Regions from separate parts of the Melaminivora jejuensis genome, predicted to be linked through region 2. Evidence: riboswitches for the same ligand, from Rfam matches in the RefSeq annotation. Region 2 holds a riboswitch; the other holds the start of a gene.
The links. Region 2 has a riboswitch for thiamine pyrophosphate ahead of thiC (phosphomethylpyrimidine synthase ThiC). Riboswitches for the same ligand answer to the same signal wherever they lie in the genome.
Positions count from the first base shown of each region.

Region 1 (3,342 bases), 2.0 Mb from region 2:
CGTGGGCGACGCCATCACCTATCCCGGCAAGCGCAAGCTGATCCTGAGCGGTTTTCACGAAGCCACGCTGGCCGCCTTCGGCGCAGCCGAATGGCTGGCCGGGCGCAAATTGCCGCTGGAGTACACGACCAGCAGTGAGCGGCTGCAGGGCTTGCTGGGCATTTCCGGAGCGCGCCCGGCTGCGTGACAGAATGCCTGCCGGCAATTGGGCCGCAAATTCTGCATCACCTCCATGACCGACCGCCCCACCCCGGAAACCACTGAATCCGCCATTCTGCAGACCGCTTTTCAGGGCATTGCCCAGTCAGTAGCCGCCTCGATTGTTGCGGCGCTGGAGCAGCCGCTGCGCCAGGAAATCGAATCCCGGGTCAACAGCATCATTGCCGATGCCACCAGGGATATCCACCAGAAAATCGCGGCTGCCATCGGCCACATACAGCCCATCCAGATTCCGATCAATTTGCTGGCGCAGCCCCTGGTGCAGCCGCTTCAGCCAGCGGCACCAGCACAGCCTGCCACCACAGCAGCCCCAACACCGGCACCGGCACCAATCTCGGTGCCAGTGGCTGCAAAACCGCAATCGCAGCCGCCTGCTGCAGCCAAACCCGAGCAGAGTGTGGAATTTCCTCCTGTAGCCGAGGAAAGCGAAAAATACTCGGACGATGCTCCGATTGAGCTGAAAAGGGACAGAAAACGCACGCCACAGAAAAGCGGCAAGAACGTCTCCGCCACCATTGTCGGCCTCCTACCGGGGCAGGCCCATTTGATCAAGAACGAGTTCAAGCACATCAAGCTGTCCTTTGTTTCTGCCGACGCCGGCAACAGCAAACAGTTGAGATCCCTGTCCAAATCCAACAATCCGGTCATTTTCATGACCGATTTCATCAGGCACGCCTCGGTCGAGAGTGTGCGAGCCGCCAATGGCAGTTGGATTTACGCCACCGGTGGCCTCAGTTCGCTGCGGGAAAAACTGCGTGAGCTTCATCAGGAGACATCGCAAAATTCCCTGCTGCGCTCGGCCTGAAGACGGATATTCCAGCATCTGTCACAGATCGCACTGCCATTCACCGGCGACCGGTTTCTCGAATTCCATTTCGCAAGAAGGAACCTTGCCAGGACGCAGTCCTCCTCTTGCCTTGCCTGGACTCTTTCGGAGTGCATCTCCTGACGTGGCTTGCCTGACCTAGAATCCGCCCGCAGCGCGCCCTGGCGCGCTGCATCGCTGGGGGTGCCCGGCTGCCGGTCACTGGCAGCACGGGCTGAGACAGTCCCTTTGAACCTGATTGAGATCATCCTCGCGCAGGGAAGCACGCTCCAGACATTCGCCACGCCGGCGCAGCCTTGCTGCCTCGCGGCGGCGATGCGCCAAGGCCTGCGTCCCGCGCGCAACGGCCATCCAAGGAGCGCAAGCCATGAGCAGTCCAACCACCTCGCCTCCCGTTGGTACGGGCAGCAGCCCCATCAACCAGGCGCTGTCGCCGGTCGCTGCCAGCGATCGCGTGTTTTCCTGGCACGACCATGCCTCGCTGTGGTTCAGCCTGGGCGTGGGCCTGCTGGTCATGCAAGTCGGCGCCTACCTGATGCCGGCGCTGTCGCCGCGCGAGGCGCTGCTGGCCATCGTGGGCGGCTCGCTGCTGGGCGCGGGCCTGCTGGGCTGGGTGGCCAAGCTGGGCTGCGACAGCGGCCTGTCCAGCGCCGGGCTGATGCACGCGGTGTATGGCCGGCGCTTTGCCAGCCTGCCCATCGTGCTCAACATCGTGCAGCTGGTCGGCTGGGGCACCTTCGAGCTGGTGGTCATGCGCGATTCGACCCTGGCGATTGCACGCCAGTCGGGCGGCGCGGGGGCTTTTGCCGGCAGCGGCTGGCTGCTTGCGGCGACGCTCTTGTGGGGCGGCGTGGTGGTGGCCCTCATCAGCGGCTCCATGGTGCAACTGGTGCGGCGCATCATCGCGCGCGTGGCGCTGCCGTTGGTGGTGCTGTCGCTGGTCTGGCTGTCCTGGCAATTCCTTGCGCTGGCGCAGGCCCAGGGTCTGGCGGCGCTGTGGAGCCGGCCCGGCGCGGGCGGCCTGGGCGTCATGGGCGCGCTCGACCTGGTGATCGCCATGCCGGTGTCGTGGCTGCCGCTGGTGGCCGACTACGCGCGCCACGGCAGGAGCGGGCGCACTGCGCTCACCGGCACCTGGGCCGGCTATCTGCTGGCCAATGTCTGGTGCTACAGCCTGGGCGTGCTGGTGGCGCTGGTGCTGCCCAGCGCAGACCTGGTGACGGCGCTGCTGCTGGCCCAGGGCGGGCTGATTGCGCTGTCGCTGATCCTGATCGACGAGGTGGACAACGCCTATGGCGATGCCTATTCGGGCGCCGTCTCGGCGCACAGTCTGTTGCCGCGCTGGAGCATCCGCCGCTTCGGCATCGCCATCGCCGCGCTGTGTACGGTGCTGGCGCTGGTGCTGCCCATGCACAGCCTGGAGCCGTTTTTGCTGACGCTCAGCTCGGTCTTCGTGCCGCTGTTCGGCGTGGTGCTGGGGCGGTTGGGCGGCGGCGTGGCAGCGCGCGTGCGGCTGGACGGGGCACCCGCCGTCCACTGGCCGTCGGTAGCGCTGTGGCTGGCCGGCATCGCCTTCTATCACCTGGCGCCGAAGCTACTGCCGGGCCTGGGGGCAGCCCTGCCGACGCTGCTGCTGTGCCTGCTGCTGTCGTGGGCTACGCGCAGCCGGGCGACTGTAGCGCCGGCGCTGGGCTGATGGTTTTCATAGTCAAAATTGCCTGAAACCCAATACCAGCAAGCGATCACAGCTACTTCTTCAGGAGCATTTTGCAGGTCTGTGGACGGAGTGGGAGTTTCGGCAGGAACTTCCACGGCACGGCGGGCGTCCACCGGGGCTGTCACACTTGGCCCCTGTCTGTGACAGTCAGACAAATCCAGAAAGCTCAAGAAAGGAGTCCTGCCCCGTGTCCTTGTCCCTGTCCTCGCCCCTGTCCCGCCTTGTCTCCACCGTCCCCGCCAGCCGCGCCTCGCGCACTGCCCGCCTGCTGACCGCCGCTGCCGCCACGCTGGCATTGGCCGCGCCGCTGATGGCACCCATGGCCGTGCAGGCCGCCGAATTCGTCAGCATCAAGGGCAAGGTGGTCAACGTGCGCGCCAAGCCCACGACCAGCTCGGACACGCACTGGGAGCTGGCCAACGGCTACCCGCTGAAAGTGCAGGGCCGCAGCGGCAAATGGCTCAAGGTGGGCGACTACGAAGCCACGCTGGGCTGGGTCTTCGCCCCGTTGACCGCTAAGACGCCGCACCGCGTGGTCACGGCGCGCAACGCCAATCTGCGCGAGAAACCCGGCACCAGC
Region 1 is NZ_JACWIJ010000002.1:284,528-287,869, reverse strand. Features, by position in the region: gene IDM45_RS01610 (NAD(P)/FAD-dependent oxidoreductase) at 1-187, shown strand, start outside; gene IDM45_RS01605 (hypothetical protein) at 233-1,024, shown strand; TPP riboswitch at 1,215-1,323, shown strand; gene IDM45_RS01600 (purine-cytosine permease family protein) at 1,413-2,741, shown strand; gene IDM45_RS01595 (SH3 domain-containing protein) at 2,956-3,342, shown strand, end outside.
Region 1: another riboswitch for thiamine pyrophosphate. It lies ahead of IDM45_RS01600 (purine-cytosine permease family protein); the one in region 2 lies ahead of thiC (phosphomethylpyrimidine synthase ThiC).

Region 2 (3,342 bases):
ACTTCGGCCCGCACATGGAGCAAAAATGCGCCACCTTGGCGCTGTCCTTGGGCAGGGTTTCGTCGTGGAATTCGCGTGCCGTGTCCGGATCCAGCCCCAGGTTGAACTGATCCTGCCAACGGAACTCGAAGCGCGCCTGGGACAGGGCATCGTCGCGCGCGCGGGCGCCGGGGTGGCCCTTGGCCACGTCTGCCGCGTGCGCGGCGATCCGGTAGGCGATGATGCCCTGCTTGACGTCGTCGCGATCCGGCAGGCCCAGGTGCTCCTTGGGCGTCACGTAGCACAGCATGGCCGTGCCCATCCAGCCGATCATGGCGGCACCGATGGCGGACGCGATGTGGTCGTAGCCGGGCGCGATGTCGATGGTCAGCGGCCCCAGGGTGTAGAACGGCGCCTCGTGGCAGGTCTTGAGCTGCTCGGCCATGTTGGCCTGGATCATGTGCATGGGTACGTGGCCAGGGCCTTCGATCATGGTCTGCACATCGTGCTTCCAGGCAATTTGCGTGAGCTCGCCCAGGGTGTGCAGCTCGGCAAACTGGGCCTCGTCGTTGGCGTCCGACGCGCAGCCCGGGCGCAGGCCATCGCCCAGGCTGAAGGCGACGTCATAGCTTTTCATGATGTCGCAGATGTCCTCGAAGTGCGTATAGAGGAAGCTCTCCCTGTGGTGCGCCATGCACCACTTGGCCATGATGGAGCCGCCGCGCGAGACGATGCCGGTGCGCCGACCCGCCGTCAGATGGATGAAGGCCAGGCGCACACCGGCATGGATGGTGAAGTAGTCCACGCCCTGCTCGGCCTGCTCGATGAGCGTGTCGCGGAAGATCTCCCAGCTCAGGTCTTCGGCGATGCCGCCGACCTTTTCCAGCGCCTGGTAGATGGGCACGGTGCCTATGGGCACGGGCGAGTTGCGGATGATCCAGTCGCGCGTGGTGTGGATGTTCTTGCCGGTAGACAAATCCATGACGTTGTCGGCGCCCCAGCGAATGGCCCAGACCAGCTTTTCCACCTCCTCCTCGATGCTCGACGTCACGGCCGAGTTGCCGATGTTGGCGTTGATCTTGACCTTGAAGTTGCGCCCGATGGCCATGGGCTCGGCCTCGGGGTGGTTGATGTTGGCCGGGATGATGGCGCGGCCCCGCGCCACTTCATCCCGCACGAATTCGGGCGTGATGATCCTGGGGGTGCTGGCGCCCAGCGGGTTGCCAGCCAGGCGCTGCTCGCGTGCGGCATCCTGCTGGTACTGCGCCATCCACTCGCGCCGACCGTTCTCGCGCAGGGCGACGTATTCCATCTCCGGCGTGACAATGCCCTTTCTGGCGTAGTGCATCTGCGTGACGTTGGCGCCGCGGCTGGCGCGGCGCGGCTGGCGTTGCAGCGCAGCGGCTTCGGCACGCAGGACGGCCAGGCGGGCGGCGTCCTCGCTCTTGCTGCCATCGTCCAGGGCAACCGGCTTGCGCCCTTCATAGACTTCGGTGTCGCCGCGCTCGGCAATCCAGGCGCCGCGCACGCTGGCCAGGCCCTTCTTCACATCGATGCTGGCCGCCGGGTCGGTGTAGGGGCCGGAGGTGTCATAGACGCTGACCACCTCGCCGTTGGTCAGCGTGATGTCGCGCACCGGCACGCGCAGGTCGGCGCGGCTGCCGGTGATGAAGGATTTGGTCGAGGCAGGAAACGGCTCGCGGGCGCGGGCCAGCAGATGGGAGAAATCGGCGGGGGCGTTCATGGCAGGCACTCCAGTTCATGGTGAAGGGAATGCTCCGCAATCGACAGGAAAGGGCTGGGCGCTCGCAAACGCACCCGGGCCATTCCTGCTGCAGCTCTTCTTACGCTGGTGCTAACCAGATCAAGTTCGCGGTTTTGGCGATCGGGTTCGCCATCTCAGCACGCCTGTCGTTCGTGCACCCCGGAGCGGGCGCAGTATAGGCGTTGGGCGTTGCTCACAGGGCGGACGCAAAACGCCCATCGCACAACTTTCCCCCCCTACTCAGGCCACGCGCTCCATGATCAGCACGGCAAAGAACATGCCGGCGGCGATCAGCGTCCACTTCAGGATGATCCAACCCAGGCGCCGCCAGTGCGCCTGGCCGGTGCCGGCGTAGAAGGCAAAGCACACCGCCGCCACCAGCAACAGCAGCATGACCAGCCAGCGAAACAGCAGCATGGCTTCAGCCCCACCAGCGCCTGCTCACCAGGCCCGCACCGCCCGGGCAAAGCCGCGCGGCGCCTGGCGCTCGTGCTCGAAGCTGACCAGCTCCCAGGCATCGCGCTGGGCCAGCAGCTCGCGCAGCAGCAGGTTGTTCATGGCATGGCCCGAGCGGAAGGCGCTGTAGGCGGCCAGCAGTGGCCGGCCCACCAGGTACAGGTCGCCCATGGCGTCCAGGATCTTGTGGCGGGCAAATTCGGCGTCGTAGCGCAGGCCGTCGGCATTGAGCACGCGGTAGTCATCCATGACGATGGCATTGTCCAGCCCGCCGCCCAGGGCCAGGCCGCTGGCGCGCAGCATCTCCACGTCGCGCGTGAAGCCGAAGGTACGCGCGCGGGCGATGTCGCGCGCATAGTTACCCTCGCCCAGATCGAACTCAACGCTCTGGCCGGTCGAGTCCACCGCCGGGTGGGCAAAGTCGATCTCGAAGCGCAGCTTGAAGCCGTGGTAGGGCGCAAGGCGCGCCCACTTGAGGTTGCTGCCCTCGCCCTCGCGCACCTCCACCAGCCGCGTCACGCGGATGAAGCGCTTGGGCGCGTTCTGCAGCTCGATGCCAGCGCTTTGCAGCAGGAAGACGAAGGAGGCCGACGAGCCATCCAGGATGGGCACTTCCTCGGCGGTGATGTCGATGTAGAGGTTGTCCAGCCCCAGGCCGGCGCAGGCGGACATCAGGTGCTCCACGGTGTGTACCTTGGCGCCGCCGACACCGATGGTGGAGGCCATGCGCGTGTCCACCACTGCCTCGGCGCTGATGGGAATGTCCACCGGCTCGGGCAGATCGATCCGGCGAAAGACGATGCCGGTGTCGGGCGCCGCCGGGCGCAGGGTCAGCTCGACCCGCTGGCCGCTGTGCAGACCCATGCCCACGGCGCGCGTCAGGGTCTTGATGGTGCGTTGCTGGAGCATCGGCAGATTCTAGGAAGCAATGAAAAACCGGGCTGACAAGCCCGGCCCTGGAGCAGGTGGCGGGCCAGCCCGCCGTCCATCAGTCTGCCTGCTTGCGCAGGAAAGCCGGGATGTCCAGCTCGTCCATGCCGCCCGAGGACAGGGCATCGACTCGCGCCGTGGCCTGCGTGCGATTGTTGCGCCAGACGCTGGGCACCGTCATGTTGCCGTAGTCGCCGCCGACCACTGCGCTG
Region 2 is NZ_JACWIJ010000002.1:2,292,453-2,295,794, forward strand. Features, by position in the region: gene thiC (phosphomethylpyrimidine synthase ThiC) at 1-1,723, opposite strand, end outside; TPP riboswitch at 1,804-1,916, opposite strand; gene IDM45_RS10880 (hypothetical protein) at 1,985-2,161, opposite strand; gene lpxC (UDP-3-O-acyl-N-acetylglucosamine deacetylase) at 2,186-3,109, opposite strand; gene ftsZ (cell division protein FtsZ) at 3,189-3,342, opposite strand, start outside.